3 regions of the Weissella thailandensis genome follow, and region 1 is predicted to be linked to each of the others. Evidence: riboswitches for the same ligand, from Rfam matches in the RefSeq annotation. Region 1 holds a riboswitch; each other region holds the start of a gene.
The links. A riboswitch is a leader RNA that binds a small molecule or an ion and turns the genes downstream of it on or off. The one in region 1 is predicted to bind thiamine pyrophosphate.
Positions count from the first base shown of each region.

Region 2: linked by a shared signal. The riboswitch ahead of thiW (energy coupling factor transporter S component ThiW) and the one ahead of thiD (bifunctional hydroxymethylpyrimidine kinase/phosphomethylpyrimidine kinase) in region 1 are both predicted to bind thiamine pyrophosphate.
Region 3: linked by a shared signal. The riboswitch ahead of FOL01_RS03495 (ECF transporter S component) and the one ahead of thiD (bifunctional hydroxymethylpyrimidine kinase/phosphomethylpyrimidine kinase) in region 1 are both predicted to bind thiamine pyrophosphate.

Region 1 is NZ_CP014332.1:1,027,251-1,030,508, reverse strand. It holds gene FOL01_RS05005 (Sapep family Mn(2+)-dependent dipeptidase) at 1-1,078, shown strand, start outside; TPP riboswitch at 1,137-1,237, shown strand; gene thiD (bifunctional hydroxymethylpyrimidine kinase/phosphomethylpyrimidine kinase) at 1,308-2,132, shown strand; gene FOL01_RS04995 (TenA family protein) at 2,129-2,749, shown strand; gene FOL01_RS04990 (MTH1187 family thiamine-binding protein) at 2,807-3,106, shown strand.
Region 2 is NZ_CP014332.1:629,850-633,107, reverse strand. It holds gene thiE (thiamine phosphate synthase) at 1-6, opposite strand, end outside; gene thiM (hydroxyethylthiazole kinase) at 1-802, opposite strand, end outside; gene thiW (energy coupling factor transporter S component ThiW) at 799-1,320, opposite strand; TPP riboswitch at 1,424-1,525, opposite strand; gene FOL01_RS03120 (LysR family transcriptional regulator) at 1,575-2,471, opposite strand; gene FOL01_RS03115 (phosphoglycerate kinase) at 2,627-3,258, opposite strand, start outside.
Region 3 is NZ_CP014332.1:707,460-710,717, forward strand. It holds gene FOL01_RS03490 (ABC transporter ATP-binding protein) at 1-733, opposite strand, end outside; gene FOL01_RS03495 (ECF transporter S component) at 738-1,301, opposite strand; TPP riboswitch at 1,425-1,516, opposite strand; gene FOL01_RS03500 (ribose-phosphate diphosphokinase) at 1,690-2,661, shown strand; gene FOL01_RS03505 (aldo/keto reductase) at 2,694-3,258, shown strand, end outside.

The DNA of each region.
Region 1 (3,258 bases):
TTATGCACGTGGTGCTGATGACATGAAGTCTGCCGTTATGTTGACTTACTATGCAATTAAAGCCATTCAAGACGCTCATCTCCCATTGAAACATCAAATTCGCTTTATCATTGGTACAGACGAAGAAAGCGAATGGGCAGATATGCACCAATACTTTGCTGAAGAAGGGGCACTACAGTATGGCTTTTCACCAGACGGCGCAGCAGATTTATCATACGGTGAAAAAGGTATTAGCCAACTCGACTTGTATTTTGATGCAACTAATCCTGAAAATACGACCATTCAACTAATTAATTTTAAAAGTGGTTCAGCAACGAATGTTTTACCTGGTTTTGCTGAAGCCACATTCTCTGGTATTCCTACCAATAGCTTACAAGAAAGCTTTGAGCAATATTGTCAAACAGAAAACATTACGGGTGAACTAAAACAAAAAGATAATCAAACCACCCTTACTGTGCAGGGAGTTGCAACCCATGCTGCGCGACCAGAAACTGGTAAAAATGCCGCTACTTATCTAGCTAACTTTTTGACACAATACGATTTTGAGGGAAATGCGGCTAACTTCTTACAATTCATTGGGCAGAAACTACACAAGGATCCCTATGGGGAACAATCTGGATATGGTAAAGCAGAACCAAAACTTGGCAAAACAAGTCAAAATATTGGTATTACCGACTTCATTGTCAATAAAACTGGTCATATCAATCTTAATTTCCGTCACTCATTAGCTTTTGATGAAGCAGACACGGTTTCACAAATTCTTTCAGATGAACCTTGGCTAACGAAAATTATTCGTGATCCCGCAGGTGTTGTACCACATTATGTCGGTAAAGATAATCAATTGGTTAAATTATTAGCAGATGCCTATGAATCAGTTACTGGTAAAGCACCAGACCAAGGCGTCAACGGTGGAGCTTCATTCGGTCGTTTAATGTCGAGTGGTGTCGGATTTGGGGTTATTCCAACTGATGAACCTTCAACAGCTCACGGAGCTAATGAATCATTCAATTTGTCAAATTATGAAAGCGGTATGAAGCTTTTAATAGCGGAAATTCTTGCTTTATCAGACAACCTTTAAATGAATTATTATCATATTGACCTTCAAAGCGATACATGTGATAATTAATATATAATTTAATATTTACTAGGGGAGCCTCTTTTAGGCTGAGACGTTAAACAACGGACCCTTTGAACCTGTTTAGTTAGGACTAACGAAGGAAAGTAATGGTCAATGCGATTTCAAAGCACAGAAAACCGATTTCCTGGTTTTCTGTGCTTTTTAATTTGCCATATATTTGGGAGGAATCATGATAGACGTACCACAAGTTATTACAATTGCTTCAACTGATGCCAGTGGTGGGGCTGGTATTAACGCTGATTTAAAGACATTCCATAATCAAGGAGTATATGCAGCAACGATTGTTGTTGGCATCACTGCTCAAAATACCTATGGTGTACAAGATCAACACCCAATTCCAGCAAATTTTATCCTAGAAGAATTTAAAAGCATTGCGGATGATTTAGATATTAAAGCTGCCAAAACCGGCGCATTATTAGATGAAACACGTGTTCATGCTGTTGCTCAAGGATGGCAAGCATATAACCTTGGTAAACTGATCATTGATCCCGTCATGGTCGCAAAAGGTGGTGCACATTTATTAAGTGACCCAGCCATTGAGGCCTTAAAGAATGAGCTTATCCCATTAGCATTTTTAATCACTCCAAATTTGCCCGAAGCTGAAGTACTTGTTGGTAACTCATTGGAAACAAATAGTGACATTATAAATGCGGCTATTAAAATACAAAAAATGGGGGCTGACAATGTTTTAATAAAGGGTGGTCATCGTGCTAGTACAAATAATGAATATGCTGATTATATTTTATATGAAGATGGTTCGTCAGAATGGCTGACAACCCCCGGCATAAAAACTAATCGAACACATGGAACTGGTGATACGTTGTCATCATTTATAACTGCCAATTTAGCTAAAGGATACAATCTAAAAAGTATCATGCCGCAAGCCAAGGAATTCACCTATGAAGCTATCCGTCAAACGATTAATGTCGGTCATGGTCATGGGCCATTAAACCATTGGGTAAAAGTAACTATGGAGACGGAGGATAATCAATGAGTTTTCACGAATTTTTATTACAACAATCCGCACCAATCCTAGATGATATTTATCAGTCATCGTTCGTGCAAGGCATTGGATACAACAATCTATCACAAGCACAACGAGACTATTATGTTGCACAAGATAGCTATTATACTGATTATTTTAGTAAATTGTTTGATTTAACAACGGCAAAATTAACACCGTTACAACAAGCATCTAAGCCATCAGCTACCGATGAACAAGATGCCCATGATGCGCTCTTAGCTAGTCCGGCAATGTCGAACATTACGCCAGATCAACATAACTTAGCCTATCTAAAGCATATGGAAACGGCCATTACGGCAGGCGATGCAACCAATGCAATGCTCGCGTTGCTACCATGTACCGAATCGTATCATCTAATTGGTAAACACTTCCTTAAGGCAACGCCAAATAATACTTATGAGCCATGGTTATCATATTATACAAGCCCTGAATACCAGGCTTTCACACAATGGAGTTGGCAAGTAATCGATCAGCAGGTACCTGACTGGCAACAGTTGTCTCATGAAATACAACAAACTTATTTAGCAACCTACCTAACTTCTTATCGCTATGAACTGACCTTTTGGGAGCATGCCGCAAAGCACTGATTGTTATCTATAATGTTACAATAGTCATAGACTATGTATTAAAGAGAGGGAATAAAAATGAATACATTAATTTCAGTTGCAATTGCACCCTTTGGTGTTGGTGATGAATTAAGCGGTTATGTGAATGATATTATTGGCGTAATTGAAGAGTCAGGCCTAACCTACAAAACAACGGCAATGGGGACAGAAATTGAAGGGGAATGGTCAGAGGTCATGACTACTGTCCAAAAAGCCATTCAGACATTAACCGATAAGGGTATTCGTGCTTATGTTTCACTGAATGCCGATATTCGTCCTGGTCATACTAATACGATTGAAACGAAACTGCAAAAACTTGATCATAAGCTAGAAAGATAACAACTTTCTTTTATAGACAAAAAACAATCCTATCATTAATAAATTCAAGACTAAATAGATTGAAGCATAAGACGTGTTTCAATCTTTTTTTCTGTCAAAAAGAATCCAAATGAAATAAGTTCCTAATTATTATAATATTTAATATAGACAAA
Region 2 (3,258 bases), 400 kb from region 1:
TGCCATTTTTTGTTCCCCTTATTTGATTTGTCCAATCGGTATTATCGATACCTAATAATGAAAGTTCATTTAGAAATAGTTGCCGAAATTCTGCGATGCCTGCCGTAGTTGCCTTAGTTTTCGCCATTTCACCTGAAATGTTGAGATAACTAACCGCTTGAACAGCTGCGTCTTCGGGGGATGCACCAGCACCCAACAACGCTGCCAATAAACCACTTAACATATCCCCTGAGCCAGTAAACCGGTCCAATTCCGGCACACCATTACTTAATATCCAAGCATTGTCCTTAGCCACTACAATATCTTTCGCGCCAGTTGCTACATAAACTGACTCTTGTGGCAACTGTTTCAATGCCACAATCAATCTAGCTAGTTCATCATCAGTCTGGTCTAATGGGCTACCATCAACACCACGACCATTTGTTACTAAACCACATAATGCCCGCATTTCTGAAATATTACCGCGAATAATTGTTGGCTTCTTTTCCATAACAACTTTAGCAATTTGCATAGCTGATTTTGCACTTGCAATGCCCACAACATCAAGCACGATTGGCTCTTTACCATCTGCTACTTCACTCGCAGCCAGTATGCTTTGTTCCTTAGTTGATGATAAGCTACCCAAATTTAATAGTAAGGCATTGGTTTGGCGGATTAAATCATCAAAAGCACGTGTATCCTCAGTCATGATTGGCTTAGCACCAATGTAAAGTAACGCATTTGCGACCGTCTCTACCGAGATAGCATTTGTAATACAATGAATTAGCGGTGCAGTTTGCAACGGAATCTTTATTTTTTTCATTTAACGACATACCCCTTTCCATTAAAAATACGTATCATATCTTTAAACAAAGATATCTTTTTAGCTTGCTGCCAAATGAGCCAGGCTGCCACTGCCCCCATAAGCGTTGCACCTAAGAATCGTGGTGTATACAATAACCAATACAAGTCTGTTTTGGTACCCGTGAAAAGGACCATAACTGGATAAGATAGCAATGAACCGACTATTCCAGTACCAATAATTTCACCAATGATAGAACCGTAAATACTATGCGTCCAGCGGGCCCCAAGGCCTGCTAATAAAGCACCGAAAACAGCCCCCGTCAAAGCCAGTGGTGGAATCCCCATCATCATCATCCGGATAATTCCACAGCAAATCGCCATAATTGTTGCGTACAATGGCCCCATAAGAACACCCGCTAAGATGTTAATCACACTAGACATCGGCGCCATGCCCTCAATTCGTAAGATTGGTGATAGTACAACATCTAACGCAACCATCACCGCTAAATAAGTTATTTTTCTAACTTTTGGATTCATTCTTGTTTTCCCCCGATAAATTTAAGTAATATAATTTCAAAATAATTGGGCAATAAAAAAAGACCTCCCTGCAATAAAAAAATCATCACAAAGAGGCCAATAATTGACACATTTACACAATTCCTACGCTTAAATAACTAAAACAGGTACGAAGGGTCTAGAGTTCTACTCATTCTCAGCCAACTTGGCTCCCCTTTGCGATTATATTTAATTTTTATATTATAATATTACCACACATACTAATAAAATGGTTTTTAAATAATATCGTGATTAAGTACTTGAGTAATATATTTCCAAAATAGTCCATTAGCCTTAGACTCATGGACTTGTTTCATCCTCATAAAACCAAAATCACTTGTCGTATTTGTGGCGATTTTACGTTTAACAATCTGTCCATCATTCGTCATATCAACTCTTTTTTCCATCATTAAGGCGATACCCATACCATTTAGGACCATGTTCAATATGATATCAATTCGTTCACCTTGATAAGCCACCGCAGATGCCAATTGTTTCTTCTCACCAACAGCACCAAACTTATTAAAAATTATTGTTTCCTCGCCTTCAAGTAATAATAATTCTTCTTTCATCAAATCATCTAATGAAATTACACGATTGGCAGATAGTGGATGATTAGCCGGCAACACACAAACTAAATTATCCTGATCAGTCAACAACGTTTCTAATTTGCCATTAACAGCTGGTGTGTAATGACCAAAAATTATATCAGCTTGATTATCTTCTAACGACTGGATCAATAAACTATCTTTCGTTTCAGAGAAATGTAATGTAATTTCGGGATGTCTTTTATGGAAGTCACTCATCAATGAAAAGCCACGGTAATTAGAAAATGTTGGCATCGTATGAATCGTCAATACGTTATCTGATTCAGAATCATGTTGCACCAATGTTTGTTGTAGTGCATCAAACTCATGAATGATTTTTTTGGCATACATTTCAGTAATCCGTCCTGATTCAGTCAATGAAATATGACGATGCTCACGTTTAAATAACTGTGTTTTTAATTCCTTTTCCAAAGACAAAATTTGCTTAGAAATATTACCTTGCGTTGTATACAACCTATCAGCCGTTTCAGAATAATTCCCAGTTTCAGCTAAATCTAGAAAGACCTTAAATTTATGAATATCCATTATGTAGTTCCCCAATTATTACTATTTGGAATAGTCTACCACATTCTAATCAACTTTGTCATAGTGAACTCTTTTACTACCAAAAATAATCCTTACTAAATGAAAAAACTGGGACATCAGATAATGTCCCAGTTCCTTTATTTATTATTTTAAAATTACTTCTCAGAAATTGCTGCAATTCCAGGCAATGTCTTACCTTCTAGGTATTCAAGAGAAGCACCACCACCAGTTGAAATGTGGCTCAACTTATCAGCAACACCCAATTGTTGAACGGCGGCAGTTGAATCACCACCACCAACAATTGTCGTTGCACCATTCTCAGTTACATTAACTAATTCTTCACCAATAGCTAATGTACCCTTGGCAAAGTTATCCATCTCGAATACACCCATAGGTCCATTCCAGACAACTGTCTTGGCACCGGCAAGCACTGACTTAAATAGTTCAACTGACTTAGGACCAATATCAAGACCCATGTAGCCATCTTTAATGTCACCTTCTGCAACATATGAGTCAGCATCGTTAGCAAACTTATCAGCAGCAACCGCATCAACAGGTAATACCAACTTTTCACCAGCGTCAGCAATTAATTGCTTAGCAAGTTCAACTTTGTCTTCCTCGTATAATGAGTTACCAATCTTTTCACCCTTTGCAGCGGCGAAAGTATAAGCCATTCCACCACCAACAATAACTTTGTCAGCCTTTTCCAACAAGTTTTGAATAATGGTAATCTTATCAGAAACCTTAGCACCACCAATGATGGCAACAAATGGACGCTCTGGATTTT
Region 3 (3,258 bases), 320 kb from region 1:
GAACACCATAAAAAGGTGTTTGAGCAGGAAGATTAACTAATTTTGACAGTGATTGTTGATTTAATGTACCTGAATCAGTGTCGATAGCAAATAGATAATCAACAAGTTCTTGATAACCGGATAAGTCATGATCAGAGATAATGATCGTTTTGTGCTGCTCTAGTTGCATTTTTTTCAAATCCGTCAGTAGTGATAAACGTGCGGCTGGATCGACACTGGCAAATGGTTCATCAAGTAAGATGATATCACTGTCCATCGCGATGATAATGGCTAAAGCAACGCGTTGTTTTTCGCCACCAGACAATGTCAATAAATCTTGGTCAGCAATTTGCTCTAGATGGAGCGCATTGATAGCAAATGCTACTCGCTGATTAATCGTCTCAGTTGGCAATTGTAAATTTTCTAAAGCAAATACCAATTGTAGTCGTGCTGTCCGCATCGCGAATTGACGGTCTGGATTTTGGAAGAGCATGGCAATTCGTTTTGCCCGTTCGAAAGGTGCTAATGGTTGAATAGGTTCGTCGTTTAATAATACCTGACCAGCCGTGATGACCCCACCAAATTTTGGGAGTAATCCAGCCATTGCTTTCAGCAGGGTCGATTTACCTGAACCAGAGGGACCAATCAATAAATTAAAAGATCCTGTTTCAGGAACCCAGTTAATTTGATTTAATACGTTAGGTTGGTCAGCTTGATAGGCAAAACTTAGATGATCAACTTGTAATTTTGTCATAAGCTTAACGTTTTAGTAATCCAGATTTTGCAACAAGCTTTTTGATAAAGTAAACTAATACACCACCAAAGAAACCGGCAGAAATCAAACGAATAATAAATAGGGTAATCATCAAACTTGGCTTATAATCTGCATAACCACTATTGAAGAGGTCCCAAATGAACGTCACGATCGTTGTCGTTAATACAGAAAGACTAATGCCTAATTTATCCCAGTTTTTGTAGCCAGTAGTAGCAAATCCGAGTTCTGTACCAATACCTTGGACAAAACCAGAAATCAAATTAGCAGCTCCCCAGCTTGAGAATAATAGCATTTCAACAGCTGCTGCTAATACCTCACCAATGGTTGAACTACCGACCTTTTGTAGGATAGCCCCAGCTAATGGTCCGGCCATTAACCAGACACCTAATGTTAAATCATTAGCGTAGGGTTTTAGTGGGGTAGCAGCAACAGCATAATAAGCAGCACTCCATACCTCAAAAATGACCCCAAAAAAGATGGCGATAATGGCTAAGAAAATCACATCACGTAATGACCATTTAACCTTAGACTCAGTAACTGTTTGCATAATAATTGCAAACCTCCTTAAAATAAAATGTGATCGAATCGCCGAAGCTTTGGTAACAAAAAAAGCCCCAGTATCGATAGCGCTTACACACTAATCATGGATACTGGGGCTTGTTTACTGTCATGGTAAACAAACCAAGCTCCCTAGCAACATTACCTTGCTCAGGTTCTATGGGTATTATCTCAGCCAGTTTAATGGCACCCCAGCTTGTTTGATTCGCTTGTTTAAGTATAGTGGTAATATATTGAATTTGCAAATAAATTCTATTGGGCTAACACAGCATCAGAATAACTCGGGCTTTTAATGGTATAAAGCATACCGTAACCGGTTTTATTTTGTTAAAATAGATTTAACGACAGATGGTGGTGAGAAATGGAGGAAATCACTCGTGAAATCTCAAATAAAGTTGTTAGGGCTAACTGCGAATCATGATTTAGCAGATGCAGTGGCGGAAGAATTGCATTTGCCGTTGACACAGTTAGATATCAAGCGCTTTGCGGACGGCGAAATTTACGAACGAATATTAGAAAGTATCCGTGGTGATGATATTTACGTTATTGCACCAATTGCAGAGGAAGTAAATGATGCATTTATGGAAATGATGATTGTTGTGGATATCTTACGACGCTCATCTGCGGCGAAAATTACGCTTGTTATTCCATACTTTGGTTACGCTCGCCAAGACCGTAAAGCCAAATCACGAGAACCGATTACTGCTAAAATGGTTGCGTCACTTATTGAAATGAATGGTGTTGACCGGGTTGTTTCAATGGACTTTCATGCAGCGCAATTACAAGGCTTTTTTAATATGCCAGTTGACCATTTGCAAGCAGCACCATTATTAACCGACTACTTTTATAGTCGGAATTTATTAGATGATTTGGTTGTTGTCTCACCAGATCATACCGGAGCTGGTCGTGCTCGTAAATTTGCTGACTTACTGGCTGCTCCTTGGGGGGTTGTCAATGATAATGTTGCCATGACTAATCCGGAATCTGATGATGCGATTGTTGGTGATGTCAAAGGACGTCGGGCAATCATTGTTGATGATATTGTTGATACTGGCTATCGTGTGCAGATGACTGCTAAAGCACTACTGGCTAATGGTGCCACTGAAGTTTATGTTGCTGCAACACACCCAGTACTTTCAGGGCAAGCAGCGGAAAATTTGGCGGCAGATGACAATATTGAACGTTGCATCTTTACGGATACCGTACGCGTCCCCGAAGAAAAGCAAAGTTCAAAATTCACAACATTATCCGTTGCGCCTTTGTTTGCTGAGGCAATTAACCGCATTCATGAGAACAAACAGATTGATGTACTATTACGTTCAAAAAATAAGCCAGAAGTTAATTTATAAATAATCGCATTTAAAAATTAGGAGGTACCATAATGGTCTACGCAGCATCAGAAAATCGTTATGAAGTTATGCCATATCGTCGGGTTGCCGATTCAGGATTGATTTTACCAGCCTTGTCATTTGGATTGTGGCGTAATTTAGGAGATCAAAAGCCACTAGCTAATTCAAGAGAAGTGATGTTAAAAGCATTTGATAATGGTATTTTTTCGTTTGATAATGCTTCAAATTATGGCCCTTCCGATGGGACTGCGGAAGAAACATTTGGTGCAGTTTATAAAAAAGATTTACATCCTTACCGTAATGAATTGATTATCACCACTAAGGCCGGCTACCATATGTGGCCAGGACCATTGGGACAGTTTTCGGGTAAAAAGACCTTAACAGCTGCTTTAGATTTATCATTACAACGGATGCATTTAGATTATGTTGATATTTTTTATGCGCATCGTTGGGATCCAGAGACGAACTTACGTGAAACAGCCGAAGCCTTAGACTTAATGGTTCGTCAAGGAAAAGCTTTGTACGTTGGGGTTTCAAATTACACAACTGAACAAGTGGCAGAGATTAGTAAAATATTTGACGAATTACACACACCAT